Regions from separate parts of the Lysinibacillus sp. EB106-09-02-XG168 genome, predicted to be linked through region 2. Evidence: riboswitches for the same ligand, from Rfam matches in the RefSeq annotation. Region 2 holds a riboswitch; each other region holds the start of a gene.
The links. A riboswitch is a leader RNA that binds a small molecule or an ion and turns the genes downstream of it on or off. The one in region 2 is predicted to bind thiamine pyrophosphate.
Positions count from the first base shown of each region.

Region 1: it holds a riboswitch for thiamine pyrophosphate, as region 2 does, so the genes downstream of both, thiW (energy coupling factor transporter S component ThiW) here and thiT (energy-coupled thiamine transporter ThiT) in region 2, are expected to answer to the same signal.
Region 3: it holds a riboswitch for thiamine pyrophosphate, as region 2 does, so the genes downstream of both, thiM (hydroxyethylthiazole kinase) here and thiT (energy-coupled thiamine transporter ThiT) in region 2, are expected to answer to the same signal.

Region 1 covers NZ_JBYTDN010000003.1:886,480-889,981, forward strand. The annotation lists gene AC3WSO_RS05125 (VWA domain-containing protein) at 1-1,586, shown strand, start outside; gene thiW (energy coupling factor transporter S component ThiW) at 1,819-2,316, opposite strand; TPP riboswitch at 2,418-2,525, opposite strand; gene AC3WSO_RS05135 (MFS transporter) at 2,591-3,502, opposite strand, start outside.
Region 2 covers NZ_JBYTDN010000003.1:4,185,182-4,188,683, forward strand. The annotation lists gene AC3WSO_RS21260 (TspO-related membrane protein) at 1-454, shown strand, start outside; gene map (type I methionyl aminopeptidase) at 477-1,232, opposite strand; gene thiT (energy-coupled thiamine transporter ThiT) at 1,658-2,218, opposite strand; TPP riboswitch at 2,349-2,456, opposite strand; gene AC3WSO_RS21275 (magnetosome magnetite crystal formation protein family) at 2,583-2,915, shown strand; gene AC3WSO_RS21280 (hypothetical protein) at 2,964-3,080, shown strand; gene AC3WSO_RS21285 (AAA family ATPase) at 3,123-3,502, opposite strand, start outside.
Region 3 covers NZ_JBYTDN010000003.1:3,697,316-3,700,817, reverse strand. The annotation lists gene thiE (thiamine phosphate synthase) at 1-374, opposite strand, end outside; gene thiD (bifunctional hydroxymethylpyrimidine kinase/phosphomethylpyrimidine kinase) at 364-1,188, opposite strand; gene thiM (hydroxyethylthiazole kinase) at 1,188-1,943, opposite strand; TPP riboswitch at 2,032-2,130, opposite strand; gene mbcS (acyl-CoA synthetase MbcS) at 2,373-3,502, shown strand, end outside.

The DNA of each region.
Region 1 (3,502 bases), 3.3 Mb from region 2:
ATGCCATCATTTTTGATAATGTGCCAGGCCATTTAGTAGGCGAGGCAAAAATGACTGTTATTGAGCAAGCAGTGAAAAATTTTGGTGTCGGTTTTACAATGGTTGGTGGCGAAAATAGCTTTGGCTTAGGCGGTTATTTTAAAACACCAATCGAAACTTTACTACCTGTTGAAATGGAGATTAAAGGTAAGGAGCAATTACCATCATTAGGGCTGGCAATCGTACTTGACCGCTCTGGAAGTATGTCTGGAGCAAAGTTAGAGCTTGCTAAGGAGGCTGCCGCCCGTTCAGTTGAAATGCTACGAGATGAGGATACGCTCGGGTTTATTGCCTTTGATGACCGACCTTGGGAAATTATTGAGACAGGGCCACTTGGCAATAAGGAAGAAGCTGTAGATACGATTTTATCTGTAACGCCAGGTGGGGGTACTGAAATATATGGTTCACTTGCTAAAGCTTATGAAAATCTAGCAGATTTAAAGTTGCAGCGTAAGCATATTATTTTATTAACAGATGGACAGTCACAGTCGGGTAACTATGAAGACTTAATTGCACAAGGAAAAGAAAATGGCACGACTCTATCAACAGTTGCAATTGGTCAAGATGCAGATGCTAACTTACTTGAAGCACTCAGTGAGATGGGCAGTGGACGTTTCTATGATGTTGTTGATGAGCAGACGATCCCATCTATTTTATCTCGTGAAACTGCTATGATTTCACGCACATATATTGAAGATAACCCATTCTACCCATCTATATTTAATGCATCTGGCTGGAATACGCTATTTGTAAATGGGGTACCTAAAATGAATGCTTATTTAGGTACGACAGTAAAGCAGGGGGCCACTGTTATCGCAGAAAGTGAGAAGGAAGATCCAGTACTTGCAGAATGGCAATATGGCCTTGGAAAAACATTCGCCTTTACTTCTGATTCGACAGGGAAATGGACGGGAGACTGGGCAAGATGGCAAAATTGGGGCATGTTTTGGCAAACACTTATTTCAAAAATGCTACCGAGCTATAACGATGTTGCCTATGATGTACGGCTAGAATCAGACGGTTCATTTGTCATCACTGACCCAACAAATAAAGCGGCGTTCTTAGATATTGTCGCTGTCAATGAAGTGGGTGAAGAACTTGAAACACAGCTTGAAACAATTTCAGCTTCACAAGTTCGAGCTGTCGTACGAGCAGAACCAGGACTCATTTTCTTCCGCATTGCCGATGAAGAAAAGGCCATTTACCAGGCTGGTTTAAGTGTACCTTATAGTGCTGAATATGAATTACGTCCAGTGAATGATAAGCTAGTCGAAGAACTAACAAAGCAAACAGGCGGCTCCGTGTTAAAAGAACCTGGCGAAGTATTCCGTGAATTTACTAAAAAAGGTGCGGAACGCCAAAATATTGCAACAAGGCTTTTATTAGCGGGAATGCTACTATTCTTCATTGATATTACCATTAGACGCTTTGGCTGGAGCTTCTTAACTAGGCCGAAGAAAAAAGAGCAGCTTGTCGAGGATAAACCAATACAGGCAGAGGACACAAATGTTGCCCAGCTATTAAAGGGCATGAAAAAACGATCTTAGTAATTTAAAACGATGGTTCATTGCTTTATAGTAATGAGCCATCGTTTTTTTCATTTCCAAGGCTATCATCAAAAGTTGATGACACTGAAAACTATTAGTGCGGTCATATATACTGTATTTTCTGAAATATTCCGATAAAGTCTGAAATTGTTCCGATAAATTTTAAAATTGTTTCGATAAAACATAAATTTATTTCGATAAATCTCTCATCCCTTCAAAAAGGATTTATAATTTATAGAAGAGTATTTAGGTTAGTTACAAATACTGTTTTACGTAAATTGCTGGTAACGACAATGCCTAAGATAGCCCCAATAGTACTTGAAGTTAAAAAAGCTGGCATGAAAAATAAAGCAGCAACAGAAGTCCCCATTAATAAATGTGCGTAGGGCACTGCAATAAGTGAGGCAATGATACCTGTACCGAACATTTCACCGACACATGCTAGCCATTGTTTGCCACTGTATTTATAGGCAAGAGCTGCACATAAAGCACCAATAACACTGCCAGGTATAGCTAGTAATGAGCCTGTGCCTGTTAAAATACGAATAATACCTGTGACAAAGGCGACCAAAATGGTAGGTACTGGTCCAAGAATAATCGCGCCAATAACATTAATGGCATGCTGCACAGGATAGGCGCGCGCAATGCCCGTTGGTATTGAAACAAAGGTAGAACCTACTACGGCAATTGCTACTAACAAGGCCATAATTGTTAATTTTCGAATTGACATAATTTCCACTCCTTTTTAGTATTTAGTGAATCGCTGATAAACCCGACAAAAAAGCCGCTTCCTAAAAGCAATAGGAAGCGGCCCTGCATTTACATATTTAAAAGCAAGTGTCGCCACTTCCCTCCGCTAGTGTGAACTAGATCAGGTTCAAAGGGTCCGTATATGACCATATACGTCTCAGCCTTTTAAAGACTCCCCTAGTGGTAAGAATTTACTGTTAGTTTTTATCCTAATAATGTAGCACACTACTAAAAATAGTCAATAACTTTTAAGACTAATTTGAATCAGGATGCATAAGGTGTGGCGCTTTTTTCATTGTCCAAATAAGGGCAATGAAGAAGCAAGCCATTAAAATAATAGACCCGAAAATATAAGGACTGTTCATATTCCAATCGAATAACATACCTGCTAAAGCTGGACCAATCATATTACCAAGACTCATATACGCATTATTCAGACCAGCTGCATAGCCTTGTTCATTTTCTGCAAGCTTCGAAATCAGTGTGTTGACAGCTGGGCGAATCAATGTCGTAGCTGTAGAGAAGATTGTCGCTACAATTAAAATAAGTGCAAAGCCAGATGCGAATAATATTAAGAAAATCGAAACGGCTGCAATAAATAAATTGACTAACACTACTTTCATTTCGCCGAAGCGATTAAACAGCGGTGTAATAACAAACATTTGTACAACAACACCAAAAGCGCCGCCCATTACTAATATAATGGCGATATCAGTAGGTGTGTAATTAAACTTTTCTGTCACAAATAATGATAATGTTGTTTGGAAGTTAGCAATTCCGAAAGAGAATACAAGCATGATAATTAGCATGACAAAATAAGGCATTCGGACTGAACGGGCCATCTGCTTTACAAGATTATCCTGCTTCTGCGCCTTTTTCGCTGTGTTCGGTTTTGTAGCAGGTAATAAAAAGAACGATAAAATAGCTGCTAAGATAGCTGCAAATCCAGCAGTATAAAATGGGAAATGTAAACTAACTTTTGAGAGGAATCCACCGATACCTGGTCCAATCATAAAACCAAAGGACATTGCTGCCCCTATCATCCCCATACCTTTTCCGCGTTCCTCGTACGTTGTGACGTCAGCCACAAATGCCATAATAGGAGGTGCCACAAATGCAGAACCAAGGCCACCTAAAAAGCGTGCCAAGAAGAGCATCCACACATC
Region 2 (3,502 bases):
AGCAATTGTTGTTTGGCATCACGAATTATTTATCGTGTCAATCGTCAGCACGTTTATTTTAGTACTGTATTTATCTAAGTTGTACAAAACGTACCCTCTCATCAATAACTCACTTACAGGTCGTTTACCCTTCTCGATTTACTTCGCATGGGTTACATTCAGCCTGATGACAAATGTAAGCTTCACGCTGACATCTTATCAATGGAATGGTTTTGGACTTAGCGATCCACTGTGGGCAGTTATTTTACTGACACTTGGGGTAGCAATAGCACTACATATTCGATTCCATTATTTTGATATTATCTATCCAAGTGTATTTATCTGGTCCTATATAGGGGTCGTATTACATAATGGTTTTGATGAGCTACTTGTGTCAACGGCAGCCTTGTTTTTATGCGGAGTGCTACTTGTCGGTATATTATTTATTAAAAAAAATCCTGCCTACCAAAAATAAATTGGTAGCAGGATTTTAATTTTTATTGTTCATCAAGTGAAGTTAAAATAATTGGTTTGTCTTTTGTAACGATAATTGAATGCTCGATTTGAGCAACTAATGATTTGTCTGGCGTAACGAATGTCCAGCCATCACCAGACTCCACAATATGCTCCGCTTTCGCTGAGATAAATGGCTCAACTGCAAGAACCATGCCCTCTTTCATAATTGTAGAATCCCATGCATCATAATAGTTTAAAATATGGTTTGGCTCATCATGTAAAGAACGACCTAAACCATGTCCTGTTAGGTTCATAATCACTGTTAAATCATTAGCATATGCTTCACGCTCAACAGCTTTGCCGATTTGGTTTAATTTTGATCCAGCTTTTACTTTTGTCATCGCACGATCAAAAGCACTTTTGGCTACGCGACACAACTTTTCTTTATCCTCATAGCCTTCACCAACTACAAATGAAATGCCTGTATCAGCAAAATAGCCGTTTAATGAACCAGATACATCTATATTGACGATATCTCCCTCTTTAATCACACGTCCACCTGGAATACCGTGTGCGACTTCCTCATTAACACTAATACATGTGTATCCTGGGAAATCATACTCCCCTTTAGGTCCAGAAACTGCTCCGGCCTCAGCAAACATACGGCCTGCAATTTCATCTAGTTCTAGTGTTGTTACACCTGGTTTTGTAGCAGCCTTCATTGCTTCACGAATTTCAGCACAAATACGGCCGATTTTTTTAAAGGCTTCAATCTCTTCTTGCGTTTTTACAATCATTTTTAACGTCCCTTTCATCTAATATCTACTATTTAATATAACATAACTTTCTATGCTTAAAACGCTAAACGCTTTAAATATTATATGCCATCATAAATTATAAAGTGCCGAAAACAGGCTTATCTCCATAAGTTGAGGATGACATTTATTAAAACGTAAACAATGTGCATATGTTAATTGGAGTGGAGACTGGGCGACTCCTCGGGGATTAGCAATAGGGGAACGAAGGCTAAAATCATCACATCCTGTGATAACGCCTTCGTGACCAACATCGGTGCCGCTGCCGTTTCGTTAGCAAATGTTTTATCTGTGCGAAAGCGAAGCGGCAGCAACAAAGGGTCCAGTCGGAACGGAAATCACCCCCATGTTATGGTGAGGAACTAAATAATAATAAAAACCCTTCACTCATGTGAAGGGCATAATAATTATGATTTTCGTTGCATTAATTGAGGTGCTGCCGTAAATAACAGAACACCGACTATCGCTGTTAAAATCGTTGCTGGTAGCATATATGTTCCATTATAGATGATTGAATAAACCCATGAATTTTGATCACCTGCATACTCTGCGAAAAATACAGCGCCCCCAATGGTATGTGCTGCATAACGTAAAAAGCCCGCTAATACCGTTCCTAAAATAATATAAAGCGCCATTTTCTTTTTGTTTAAATCTTTTGCAGCCTCAAGCACTGGCCCACGTACAACGGCCGCTAAGCCTACTACCGTAAAGGCAACACCATAATCAAGTGTTCCTTGAAGCCAATGTATAATATAGGCGCCAAACATTGTTTGCATAACACCAATAAGTAAACCCGTTACCATGCCTGGAATAAGACCCCAGCGGAATGCTATTAACATTATTGGCACCATTACGAGACTAACAGAGCCTCCTTGTGCCCATACTTTAAAGGAAACCTGATCGAGCACAAGGCCAATCGCTGCGAAAATCGCAATCTCCACAAGCATTAAAAGTTTTTTATTGTCCATAATTATTCTCTCCTTTGTTCCGATGTAGGATACAAGAGCAGGAATAGAAATCAGTTGGCAAATATGTCCCTATCTAGCATCAATAAAGATAAAAAAACGATGCCAGGACAGAGCCTCACATCGTAAAAGTGTCGGTTTCTATCCACATCCCTACGCAAGTGTTAACTTACAGGTTCAAAGAGTTAAGGCATTACGTGCCCAGTCTCAGCTGACATCATCAGCTCCCCTTGTGGTCGTTACATCTTAATTTAGTTGAACAACCTCATTGTACGCAAACACTGTAACGATTACAACCTCTTCCACATTAATTTTTTTGAAACTTTACTGTTTTTCATGCGTAAATATTTAAAAAGGAGGTACAACTATGGAGAACCAAAAAATTTTATCTGCCTTTAGTTATCTCAGTATCTTTTTTGCACCCTTTATTGTGCCATTAGTCGTTTACTTTGTTTCAAAAGATAACGACGTAAAAAGTCATTCTCTTCGAGCACTAATATCACATTTAATCCCAGTCGTATTTGGAATAATATTTTTTGCAGTCTTTATTTTCTCAACTTTATCATTCAACACTTTTGAACCAGATTCAGGTAGTAGTTCATTTCTTATCATTTGGTTAGTTTCATTTGTGATTTACATTCTTGTTTCAATCGGAATTCTTATTTGGAATATTATTCAAGCGGTTCGCGTTATCCGATAAGTTTCATTTCAACCTTGAACAGAACGTACTAAAAGGAGCTGTTATTTTTTGAAAGTATCTAAAGTTGTCAAAACCGCCGTAAAATTAGCACCGATCGTTATTCCAATTGTTAAAAAAGTAATCGCTGCAAAAAAAGGAACAAATCCTAACATAACTAAAAAGTGATAAAAAGGCGTATTTCCACACATCGGAAATACGCCTCTTTCTTTATTTCACTTCAAAATATGTTTGACTATGTCCGTTCATTGTTTTTTCAACGTGCAACACTGCAGGCATTGTAGCTTTTAACTCTGCAACGTGTGAAATGACGCCAATCATGCGTCCAGAATCTTGTAAATCAATAAGAGTATCAATCGCCTTATTTAATGCCTCTTCATCAAGAGAACCAAAGCCCTCATCAATAAACATTGTTTCAATACGGATATTACCTTGAAAGCTTTGAATAACATCTGCCATCCCAAGGGCAAGACTTAAAGAAGCATTAAACTTTTCTCCCCCTGATAATGTTTTTACATCACGTAATTGGTCTGTATAGGCATCATACACATCTAGGCCAAGCCCACTTTGCTTAGCATGCTTTTCTAAAC
Region 3 (3,502 bases), 490 kb from region 2:
CCATATTGTAAAGCAGTTTTTAATTCCGCTTGAGAATGAACAGAAACACCTAGTATCATATTGCCAATTTTTTCACGTACCATTGACACAGGGAAATCTTCTTGGCCAATATGAACGCCATCTGCTCTAAGCTTAATAGCTAGCTCAACATCATCATTAATAATAAACGGAACATGATACTGTTGACAGAGCTTTTGACATTTACGAGCAAAATTTTCATAGGCTTGTCCAGTAAGGGGATTTGGCCCTTTTTCACGGTATTGAAACATAGTAATTCCAGATAGGAGAGCTTTCTCTAATACGGTTAGTGGCTCCTGTTTGAAAACATTACCTGTGCCCATAATAAAATATAGCTGCAGATCGTCACGTTTCATGAATGATCACCTCGTAGGAATCTTTATACTGTTGATAAGCAAAATGATTTGTTGGACCGTGGCCATTCCCAATAGATAAATCATGAGTTATTGCTAATTGAATAAATTTTTTAGCTTCCTCAATTGCCTTTTCTATAGGTAGCCCAAGACCAAGAAAAGCAGTTAATGCAGCGGAAAATGTACAGCCTGTACCATGCGTGTTTTTTGTTGCAATTCGAGTAGATTGCATAGAAAATGATCGACCATCTTGAAAAAAAACATAATCAGTAGCATAACATTTATCTTCTAAATGACCGCCTTTCATAACGACACATTGAACACCTGTCTGTAATAAGATTTGGGCTACTTCGTTAATATCTGCTAAAGAATTAATTTTTCTTCCAGAAAGGGTTTCGGCCTCAGGAATGTTTGGCGTTACAATTGTTGCTAAAGGTAGCAAATAATTTCGTAATGCCTCAATTGCTTCTTGCTGTAATAAGCTCTCGCCACCTTTTGCGATCATAACAGGATCTACAATAAGTGGAATATTTACTTCGGCTAAAATATGTGCAATTGATTGGATGATTTCGGAGGAAAACAACATTCCTGTTTTAATAGCACTAATTGAAAAGTCCTCGATTAGCGCTTTCAGTTGTTTTTCAACAAAGCTCACTTCAATTGGTAAAACATCCGATACACCCAAAGTATTCTGGGCTGTTAAAGCAGTAATGACAGACGTTCCAAATACTTTTAATTCCTGGAATGTTTTTAAATCAGCTTGTATACCTGCACCGCCGCCACTATCTGAACCGGCAATTGTCGTTACAATATGCATTATTCTTCACCTTCCTTTGAAAGGCGATGTAGTTCATTTAATACAGCAATTTGAAAATCGCCAATGAATCGAGTAGAAGAAGCGGCTTTTTCTGCTAATTTTTTATATAGCGATAATGTTTCTAGTAATTGGTCAAAAGGTTGAGCTCCTGCGGTGAAGGAGGCACAACATAGTGCACTCAATAAGCAACCTGTTCCAGTGACTTCTGTCATTTGCGAATTTCCACCTGTAACCCATTGCTGATGTTTGCCATCAGTAATAAAATCCTTTTCACCTGTCACAATAACAATACAATTGTAAAGTTGAGCTATTTTCTGCGCCTCTAGTTCTAAAGAAATTGAACCACTACCACTATCTACGCCTTTTTGTTGCCAGTCTACATTGGCAATTGCTGCAAGCTCTCCGATATTACATCGAATTGCCGCAAATTTTATTTCCTCCAATAAATGCTGTACCGTTTGTTTCCGGTAAGTCGTTGCACCTGCTGCAACAGGATCTAAAACAACCGGAATACCAAGAACATTTGCTTTTTTTCCTGCAAGTAACATGGATTCTTTCATTCGCTCATTAAGGGTCCCAATATTGATCAATAAGCCTGAGGCGATTGTGACCATTTCCTCAACCTCATGACCGTCATCAGCCATGACTGGGGAAGCGCCTATTGCTAATAAGCCATTTGCTTGGAAATTAGCAACAACATAATTCGTCATGCAATGAATAAGTGGATTTTGTTTACGGATCGTTTGGAATATCAATTTAAGTCCTCCTCGTTGGATGGACGTAAGCGTGCAAAAAAGGCCCTTTTTCGTGCGCAAAAAACACGTAAAAGAGCCTTTCATCAGTAAGTCGATGTGAATTGCTCCCTACGTCAGTATTAACTAACAGGTTCAAAGGGTCAGGTTTTACCTTCTCAACTCTAAATGAGTCCCCCTGCAATCATGCTTTTAGTTGACCAAAATGTACCATATTATTCATTCGCGTTCAATAGGAGTTTTTTATTTGCATTCAGTAATTCTGTGCGAAAGCGACGATTACGCCAAATTGAAATGAATAGAAGCTATACGTGACTGATGCCATATAGCGGAGCATGATAGTTGTCACGACTTTAATGAATTAGAGTGAATTCCATTGAAAATGATAAAAATTGAGTTTTATAATGAGCGTAACAAAAGGGGGCAATTGCCATGAAAAGAGAAGATTTAATCGCACCAGAATGGTATAACATTTCAGAGGAAATTGAGAAATATGCGCAGGATCCTACCAAAAATGCATTATTAGTTTATGGCGAAAACGAGGAAATTCAGTACTTAACATATACAACTTTACTTGAAAAGGCGAATCAGGCAGCACATGTATTTACCTCCCAAGGTTTAAAAAAAGGCGACGTAATTTTAGTCATGGTACCGAGATCAGTGGAAGCATATATCGTGTATATTGCAGCTTTGAAGGCAGGCTTAACTATTATACCTAGTTCAGAAATGCTGAGAACTAAAGATATTGAATATCGAATCAATCATGCCGATGCAAAAGGAGTTGTTGCATTTGAGCCTTATATTGAACAATTTGATAATGTGGATAATTTAGAAGCAATAAAGCAATTTGTCATTGGTCATGCACATGAACCTTGGCAACCGCTGCTTGAAAAAATGCAAAGCCAACCAACATCTTATATATGCGCTACTCCAACTAAGAGTACAGACATTGCATTTTTAGCATATACAAGTGGTACAACAGGCAATCCAAAGGCAGCGGTACATAAACATAGCTGGGGTTACGCACACTTGCGAACTACTGCACCAAATTGGTTAGGTGTTCAAGAGGGTGATATTGTTTGGGCAACAGCAGCTCCAGGCTGGCAAAAATGGATTTGGAGTCCGTTCCTCGCTACTTTAGGAAGTGGTGCAACAGCATTTGTTTACAAAGGTCACTTTGATGCGGCAACTTACTTTGCATTGATTGAAAAATTCAATATTAATATTCTATGTTGCACACCAACCGAATATCGATTTATGGCGAGTCTTGAAAATTTACAAAATTTTAATGTAAGTACAATACGTCAGGCTGTGTCAGCAGGTGAACCTTTAAATAGTGAAGTGATAAAAGTATTTTCCGAAGTTTATAATTTACAAGTACGAGATGGCTATGGACAAACAGAGAATACATTACTTGTTGGTACAATGGTAGGGATGGAGTCTAGAATGGGATCAATGGGCAAACCTACTCCGGGTAATACTGTTGAAATTATAAATGATATGGGAAATCCTGTTGCGGTCGGGGAAGTTGGAGATATTGCTGTACACTGTGAAACGCCCGC